DNA from 4 places in the Vreelandella sulfidaeris Esulfide1 genome. Region 2 is predicted to be linked to each of the others. Evidence: predicted binding sites of a transcription regulator. Region 2 holds the regulator's gene; each other region holds the start of a gene.
The links. The regulator FNR, encoded in region 2, switches genes on or off when oxygen is low (the NO sensors DNR and NnrR bind a similar motif). The targets are predictions, from matches to a motif close to TTGATNTANATCAA.

Region 1: ccoM (cytochrome c oxidase subunit CcoM) is a predicted target of FNR. The motif match lies at 998-1,011, and genes of this name have one in related genera.
Region 3: ACW44H_RS10555 (cytochrome ubiquinol oxidase subunit I) is a predicted target of FNR. The motif match lies at 1,335-1,348, and genes of this name have one in related genera.
Region 4: trhP (prephenate-dependent tRNA uridine(34) hydroxylase TrhP) is a predicted target of FNR. The motif match lies at 979-992, and genes of this name have one in related genera.

Annotation. Positions count from the first base shown of each region.
Region 1 covers NZ_CM133364.1:1,729,959-1,732,159, forward strand. Annotated here, with positions in the region: gene ACW44H_RS07945 (AmpG family muropeptide MFS transporter) at 1-273, opposite strand, end outside; gene ACW44H_RS07950 (FKBP-type peptidyl-prolyl cis-trans isomerase) at 410-928, shown strand; gene ccoM (cytochrome c oxidase subunit CcoM) at 1,038-1,193, shown strand; gene ACW44H_RS07960 (group I truncated hemoglobin) at 1,337-1,804, opposite strand; gene ACW44H_RS07965 (DUF3034 family protein) at 1,815-2,201, opposite strand, start outside.
Region 2 covers NZ_CM133364.1:3,314,276-3,316,476, forward strand. Annotated here, with positions in the region: gene hemN (oxygen-independent coproporphyrinogen III oxidase) at 1-250, shown strand, start outside; gene fnr (fumarate/nitrate reduction transcriptional regulator Fnr) at 335-1,081, shown strand; gene ttcA (tRNA 2-thiocytidine(32) synthetase TtcA) at 1,074-1,994, opposite strand; gene ACW44H_RS15475 (DNA polymerase III subunit epsilon) at 2,120-2,201, opposite strand, start outside.
Region 3 covers NZ_CM133364.1:2,255,581-2,257,781, forward strand. Annotated here, with positions in the region: gene ACW44H_RS10555 (cytochrome ubiquinol oxidase subunit I) at 1-1,167, opposite strand, end outside; gene ACW44H_RS10560 (calcium/sodium antiporter) at 1,392-2,201, opposite strand, start outside.
Region 4 covers NZ_CM133364.1:216,821-219,021, forward strand. Annotated here, with positions in the region: gene ACW44H_RS01055 (DMT family transporter) at 79-954, shown strand; gene trhP (prephenate-dependent tRNA uridine(34) hydroxylase TrhP) at 1,095-2,201, shown strand, end outside.

The DNA.
Region 1 (2,201 bases), 1.6 Mb from region 2:
CTGGCCAAAGGCACGGGTCAGCAGTGGTAGCGCTAATCGGTCAACCACCGGCGCCCAGAAAAACTTGATCGAATAGAGCATGCCAATCCAGGCAAAAAAGCCAATCGCAGCGACTTCCACCCCATCGCTGCGCAGCCAGGCTGAGAGGGTTGAAAATACCAGTAGAAATGGCAGGCCTGCAGAAAACCCCAAAAAAAGCATGGTGATAACGGGCGCACGACAATAAATCGCCAGTGCAGCAAGCCAACTGCGCTGGGGGGTGGGGCTGGGCATTAAACAAGACTCCTGGAAAGACGTTAGCGATAACCAAGTGATAAACTGAGGAGATGTTCTATTACAAAGTTCTATTACTAAGTTCTATCACAAAGTTCTATCACAAAACCGACAGCTTACCGGAGAGGAGTTTTCCATGTCGATTACGGCGCATCAGGTAGTTACCTTGCACTATGTCCTCAGCGATGTGCTCAACGATGGCAGCAGGCAAGTACTCGATGATTCCCATGCACGTAATAAGCCACTGGAGTATCTTCATGGGCACGACAATATCGTGCCGGGGCTAGAGCGTGCACTTGCGGGCCAAACGGCCGGGGCCGAGCTAAGTGTTCAACTAATGCCCGCCGATGCCTACGGTGTACGCAACGAGGCGCTGGTCCAAGAAGTGAGCCGCGGATCGTTTGGCAACGCTGAGTTGGCGCCGGGCAGTCGCTTTCAAACCGAAGGCGAAGCCGGGCCACAAATCGTGACGGTACTGGAAGTGGAAGGTGACCGTGTCACCGTTGATACCAATCACCCCCTTGCTGGGCGAACACTTAATTACCAGGTAACGATTCTAGACGTGCGTGACGCCACCCGCGCCGAATTGGCAAAAGGCCACCCGTTGCCGCCAGGGACTGAACACAGTAAGGTCGAAGACCGCAAGGTGCTGTAGCGCTAATAACCCCTAAAAATTGATCGGTATCAATTTCCTGTTTAACCGCTTTCCCCCGCCTTCCGTTACTTGACCCAGGTCAGCATTCTTCCGCCATTGAGTGACTAGTATGAACGCATACATCACGGCGGGAGGATTGACCATGTATTGGGATGACACAATTATCTTTGGCTTAGCCACCGTCGCGTTGGTAATCGCATTTATGGTGGGTTGGGTGGGCTTCGTGATTCGCGATCATCTACGTAAAGGTGGGCGCAAGAAGTAGCTTCCCAGTTCATGTAAACCTTGTCAGGGGAGGGGGTTTGCGAGCTTAGTAAACCTCCTGTTGCCAGCCCTTTTTGGGCTGGCTTTTTTTTGGCTGCTTTATAGAGGCGGTATGCATTTTAATAGCTGATAAACAGAGCCAGCCTATTGGCGTCGCATAACATCCGCATACATAGGCGCTAGCCTGCCAAGCAGTTCATTACGGGCCCCAAGGGCAATGCCTTCCTCTTGCATAGCTGCGTCGAGATGTTCAACTAAACGATTAAAATGCACATCTGTCAGCCCCATATGTTGATGAGCACGATCCATCGGCGGGCCTTCATAGCGGCAGGGGCCGTCGCTTACATCGCATAGCTGGCTGGCCAGAGAATCTGCAAATAAATCGATATTCGTGTTAGCAAAAAACACGACCACTTCGGGATCATCCGCAATTCGGTATAAAAGGTTCTCAACGACTGCATCAATCTTGACCGCCCCGCCAAGTCGCTCGTACAGCGTTATTGAATGAGTTGCTGATTGATGAGCGCAGCCTGCAAGCGAAAACGCTGCCGCTACAAACGTTAACGCTCTTAAATACCGGCGTGTACGACGGTGTTTGCGTGGATAGATCATAGCGCCCCGCTTAAAAAGCTGCCTGAAGTGAAAGGTAACCGCCGCGCTGGGAAGGCAGGCCGGCAATATTGCCTAAGTCCAACCACGCGCCCGTTAGCGATAGGTGCTTATTGAAGAAATAGGCACTGTAGAGACTTTGCCAATCGTCTTCTCTGGCTGCGCTTAAGTTATCGGGCTTCTGGCGATATTCAGTGCCAATGATCCATTGTGGGGTTACAAAAACGCCCACGCTGCCCTCAGCTACCCAGGAGTGATTACCTTGGTCACCGCCAAAGCCTAGTAGGCCGCCCTGGTTGGCATCGGTATTACGTAGGGTGGCGTTGAGCAGCACATTACGACCTGCCAAAGCGCCAAACAACAATTTACTGGCACTGAAATACATATCGTTGCCGCGTGT
Region 2 (2,201 bases):
TGAGCGGCTGATGTGCGATATGCGTATTGATTTGGCCACGGTTAGTCAACGCTGGAACATTGATGCTCCGCGCTACTTTGCGCCAGCACTTGAACATCTGCAAAGCGCCGAGCAAGATGGTCTGCTAACGCGAAGCGGCGATCAACTAAGCGCTACCCCCATTGGCCGACTGCTAATTCGCCATATAGCGATGGCGTTTGATGCTCACCTGCCGCAGCAAACGGGCCAAGGCTACTCAAAGATTGTTTAATAATCTTTAAGCAGGCATGCCAAAGCTATTATAATAAGTAAGGTTTTTCTAATCGATAAGCGGCACTCACTCAAGGAGCAACGCATGCTGGAATCCATGAGCCCCAGACGCTCGCTACTCCACGAAGCTCGCTGCCAAACCTGCAGCTTGAGTTCACTGTGCTTGCCGCTTGCCCTTGAACTGGACGACATGGGACAGTTCGATGCCATTATTCGCCGCCGTGCGCCGCTGAAAAAAGGCGCGCTACTGTTTCGCCAGGGAGATGCCTTTACCAGTGTTTACGCGGTACGTTCAGGCAGCCTGAAACAAGTCACATCAGAAGGGAACGGCAGCGAGCAACTGACCAATTTCTATCTACCTAGTGAATTGGTCGGGCTAGATGGGATTGATGAAGAGCAATATCCCGGGAGCGTAATCGCCCTGGAAACGACCACGGTTTGCGAAATCCCCTTTGATCGCCTGGATTTACTGTCAGAAGAGTTGCCCGAACTACGTGGCCAGCTGTATCGCAGCATGAGCAAAGAATTACGCGACGACCGGCGCATGATGCGCCTGTTATCACGTAAAACCGCTGACCAGCGGCTGGCAAGCTTTTTGATTACGCTTTCAGATCGTTTTCGTCGGCGGGGTTACTCGCCTTACAGCTTTCGCCTTTCAATGCCCAGAGCCGATATCGGCAACTACCTAGGGCTGGCGGTGGAAACGGTCAGCCGCATCTTAAGCCGCCTTCAGCAGCAGAATGTAGTGGCGGTTTCGGGGCGAGAGGTTAACATTCTGGACATGCAGCGTTTGATAACTCTCGCCGAAGAAGAGCAGCAAACGGTTAGCTGACGTTAAACGCCTGGATTCGCCCGGCCAGTAACTCTGCCTGCTTGGCCTCTAAACCTGCAAAATCGAACAGATTGCGGTCTGCCAGTTGGGAAGGCGCGATATTGGTGACGGCTTTAAACATGCTTTCCAGGCGGCCGGGGAATTTTTTATCCCATTCAGCGAGCATCTCTTTGACTACTTGGCGCTGCATATTAGGCTGGGAACCACAAAGATTGCAGGGAATAATCGGGAATTCCATCAACCGAGAAAACTCAGCAATATCCGCCTCTTTACAATAAGCCAAAGGCCGAATAACGATATTCTTGCCATCATCGGAGAGCAGCTTGGGCGGCATCGCTTTCAGGTTGCCCCCAAAGAACATATTGAGAAACAACGTTTCAAGAATATCTTCGCGGTGGTGACCAAGAGCAATTTTATTGGCGCCAATCTCTTCTGCAAAGCCATACAGCGAGCCGCGCCGCAGGCGTGAACAGAGCGCACAGGTGGTTTTGCCTTCTGGGGTTTTCTCCTTTACTACCGAGTAGGTATCACGTTCGACAATATGATATTCAACGCCCTGCTTATCCAGATAACTAGGCAGCACGTGCTCGGGAAATCCCGGCTGCTTTTGGTCTAAATTGACCGCCACCAGTGAAAAGTTGATCGGTGCATTGCGCTGCAAGTTGCGCAAAATCTCCAGCATCGTGTAGCTGTCTTTACCACCGGAGAGGCATACCATGACGCGATCGCCTTCATTGATCATTTGGTAATCAATAATCGCATTGCCCACTTCTCGGCGCAGGCGCTTTTGCAACTTGTTAAATTCACGCTTCTGCTTGGCGTCAGCCAGCTCAGGCTGGCCTTGCGCCGGAGCAGCGGGGGCGGCTGCTAAAGTGTCAAGGTGAGCAGGGTCAAAATGATTGAGAGATTGCATGGTATAGGCACTGCCGAGTGTGAAAGGCGCTAGAGCGGAAAAAGTAGGCGCTATTCTAACAACACTCAGCGCCCGACCCAACTTTCTGTCTCTAAGAGCCCTCTGTCTCTAAGTGCCCTCTGTCTCTAAGCGGCCTCAGCCATCGTGCGCTGCAGTCGCATATAGAGTAGTGCGCTGGCTGTCGCCTCGCCTAACACACTCTGCATC
Region 3 (2,201 bases), 1.1 Mb from region 2:
CATGCCGTAAACCAGCCAAGGGGCCCGGCCCGATTCGGTAACAACCCACCCAGCCAAGACCGCCACAAACGGCACCGCAATCATCCTGGTCATCGTCTTTAAAAACAGCCGTTGTGTATAGATGCGCCCTTTGCGCCGTAATATCAGCCCCGTCAACGAAACTGCAATCATTAAAAGCCCAATCCCCACCATTACGCGAAATGCCCAAAACACAATGAATACAGGCGGCTGTTCCTCAGGCGGCGCTTCACTAATGCCCGGTATTTCACCATCAACCGAATGGGTAAGGATAAGGCTCGCTAAGTTAGGAACGCCAAATGAGAAATGGTTGGTTTGCGCCTCCTGATCAGGTATCGCAAATAACAGCAACGGCACATTCGTGGCCGTTTCCCAATGCCCCTCCATAGCAGCCACCTTGGTCGGCTGATGCTCTAAAGTATTGAGCCCGTGGAAGTCACCGATTACCGCTTGGGTCGGCGCGAGAAAAAGAAGCAGCCAAAGGCACATTGAAAGCGCACGACGATTTGCTTCCGGGTCACGGTCGCGTAATAAAAACCATGCGCTGACGCCTGCCACGACAAAACCACCGGTTAAAAAGGAAGCCACTGCCATGTGAAAGAAGCGATAAGGGAAGGAAGGATTAAATATAGCCTCCATCCAAGAGGTAACATGGAAGCGGGAATCAATGAGTTCTACACCCGCAGGCGTATGTAGCCAGCTGTTGGCTGATAAAATCCAAAAAGTCGAAATGAAAGTTCCTGTCGCTACCATAATAGCGGCAAATAAATGCACCCCTTCAGGTACCTTACCGCGACCAAATAACAGTACGCCTAAGAAGGCTGCTTCAAGGAAGAAAGCCGTAATAACTTCATAGCTCAGCATAGGGCCAATAAAATTAGACGATGCTTGAGAAAAATTGCTCCAGTTAGTGCCAAATTGAAACGACATCACGATGCCTGACACCACTCCCATTCCAAAAACAACGGCAAATACCTTTGTCCAGAAAAGCGCAAGGCGATCCCAAGCTTGATTGTCAGTCTTGTAGAAAAGGCCATGAAGCAGCGCGATGTAAGACGCCAAGCCAATAGTAAACACGGGGAAGATCGCATGAAACGATACGACGAATGCAAACTGAAGCCGCGATAGCACCAGGGGATCAAGTTCCATTTCACTCTCCTAAGACCTGAATCGATATCCTATCAATGGGTTCACACAAGCTTAGTTGAGCCTTCATGGCACTGCACTTTTAGTTATAAGCACTAAGCTTATTTCTTAATATTTTTTAATTTTCTGTTTTCCTAAGTAACCATCCTACCTTAGACAGCCCAACGTCTTTGATGTGTCTCATTGACGCACAGGCTAATTTAGATGGGCTATAGTCCGCTGACAAACTACCGGGATAACACTACCACGCTCACCATATAGCCGGTATAAGCGATAAATAGCGCCAGTAAGATGCCCCCTTCCAAACGGTTGATTCGCCGTGGGCGCCCACGCCAAGAGAAAGCAAACAGAATCATCAGTAACGTCATGCCTGTCATCACACTCCAGTCACGCACTAATACCTCTCGACCTGCGTCAATGGGTGCAATAATTCCAGCAAGGCCGACAACCGCCAAGCTGTTAAACAAATTTGAACCGACCACATTGCCGATCACCAGGTCATGCTCTTTACGACGCAAAGCAGTGATAGAGGATGCTAGCTCGGGCAGTGAAGTACCGATGGCTACCACGGTCAAACCAACAATCAAGTCGCTTACGCCGAAACGAACCGCAATTTCAACCGCTCCCCACACCAGCAAGCGGGAACTGGCGATCAGCAGCGCCAGCCCTACCAGCGTCCACATTATGGATTTCCCCCGGGACATTGGCTTGCTATCCAGGGTCTCAGCTACTTCAGAGACGATTGCGTCGTCTGGCTGGTTGCGTGAACGAACGATACTAACAACAATAAAAACCACTAATGCCAGTAAGAGACAGACGGCTTCCCAGCGTGCTACAAAACCGTCGAGAAGAATCAAGCCAGTCGCCAACATGACGAGCATCAGTATTGGCATCTCTTTGCGAATAACACTGGAGTGAACAGCAAGGGGAGCAATCAGCGCGACCAACCCGAGTATTAAACCAATATTAGCAATATTTGAACCGTAGGCGTTGCCTACTGCCAATCCTGGATTGCCGTCCAACGCAGCCAGTACTGA
Region 4 (2,201 bases), 1.1 Mb from region 2:
TCATCACCCCGCCAATGGCTAATTGGCGGGGTTTTTCTTTTTTGGCACTTTCATTGACCAGTTAACAGGGAGATTGCGGTGACCACCTCGCTGAAAGGCATACTCTGCATGTGTTTGGGCGTGCTTTTTCTCGCCCTAGGCGACGCCGTTTCCAAATGGTTAGGCGAAGTGCATTCGCCGCTGCAGATTATTTTCTTCCGCGCTTTAGTCTCACTGCCATTGATTGCGCTGCTTGCCCATTTTGCCGGCGGTTTGCGTAAACTGCGTACCAAGCGGCCGGGGGTGCACCTTCTGCGCGGCTTAATCTACACCGCTACCATGGTCTGCTTCGTATTAGGGTTAACGCTTTTACCGCTAGCAGAAGCCACGGCCATTGCCTTTGTAGCACCGCTGTTTGTTACCCTGCTATCGGTACCATTATTAGGTGAGCGTATTGATCCCCCCGTGCTGATCGCTTCGTTAGTCGGGTTTGTTGGGGTGTTGATCGTCGTCCGTCCTAATGGCGATGCGCTTCAAGTTGGCGCATTGGTGTTAGTGGGGGCCGCACTGTTTTATGCACTGATGATGATTACCGCCCGTCGTTATGGCGCTCGTGAGCATCTATGGGCAATGCTGTTTTACATGACCTGTGTGCCGCTTGTCGTGACGGCCGTAACGTTGCCTTGGGTGTGGCAGGCCCCTCAGCCTTGGCATTGGGTGGGGTTTTTCGCCTCCGGGGTGCTGGGCGTTGCTGCCACCGCCTTTATTACCTTGGCTTTTCGGTTTGCGCCCGCGGCCATCGCCGCGCCGTTTGATTACACCGCCATGCTCTGGGCGGTGCTGCTGGGCTGGTGGTTCTGGGGCGAAATGCCGGATCTCTGGGTCTGGGTAGGCAGCGCCTTGATAATGGGCAGCGGGCTAGCGGTGGCATACCACGATCGAAGAACGACCCTCAAGCGTCGTCCGACGGCTTAACAAACGCCACCGAACGATTACTTTTTGATCTACGTCATCGAATTGGTCAGCTGGCCCGGACAGCGAGCTTGGGCTGGTTATAATCCAACCTTTTCGTCGCAGCACGCTGCGTACCATCGTCCTGATAACGGTGACTGTTGATGCAAGCCCCCGAACGACTCAAGCAAGCTCCCGAACTGCTTTCCCCTGCGGGTACCTTCAAGAACATGCGTTACGCGTTTGCCTATGGCGCCGATGCGGTGTATGCGGGGCAGCCGCGCTATTCTCTCCGGGTGCGCAACAACGATTTTAAAATTGATAACCTGCATCGGGGTATTGACTACGCCCATACGCGAGGCAAGCAGTTTTACGTTGCATCCAACATTGCCCCGCATAACAGCAAGCTAAAAACGTACCTACAAGATATGGAACCGGTGATTGAAGCCGGCCCCGATGCGCTGATCATGTCAGATCCAGGTTTGATAATGATGGTGCGTGACCGCTGGCCGGATCAAGTGATCCATCTGTCGGTACAGTCAAACGTCGTTAACTGGGCCGCTGCCAGGTTCTGGCAGCGCCAGGGCATTAGCCGCATTATTTTATCCCGGGAGTTATCGTTGAACGAGATCGGCGAAATACGCGCCGAGTGCCCCGATCTGGAAATTGAAACCTTTGTCCATGGTGCGCTGTGTATCGCCTATTCGGGGCGCTGTCTGCTATCGGGGTATTTCAATCATCGTGACCCCAATCAGGGCACCTGCACCAATGCTTGTCGCTGGAAGTACAACACAGTGGCCGCCAGCCACGATGATAAAGGCGACTTAATACCTGCTCAGGGTAGCGGCCCGGCTTTTGCCGCCGATCAAAACGAGCTCTCGGCGCTGATTGAAGATGTTTCCCGCCCTGGCAAGCTGATGCCCGTGTATGAAGACGAACACGGTACCTACATCATGAATTCCAAGGACCTGCGCGCGGTGCAGCACGTGGCTCGGTTGACGGAAATAGGGGTAGCATCGCTAAAGATCGAGGGGCGCACGAAATCCCATTATTACGTCGCGCGTACCGCGCAAGTTTACCGGCAAGCCATTGATGATGCGGTTGCGGGGCGTCCTTTTAATCGGGGGCTAATGGATGAGCTTGAGAACTTGGCCAATAGGGGATACACCGAAGGCTTCTACCAACGCCATGTCCATGGTGAATTCCAAAATTACGAGCAGGGGCATTCTATTGGTGTGCATCAACAGTTCGTCGGTGAAGTGTTGGGGTAC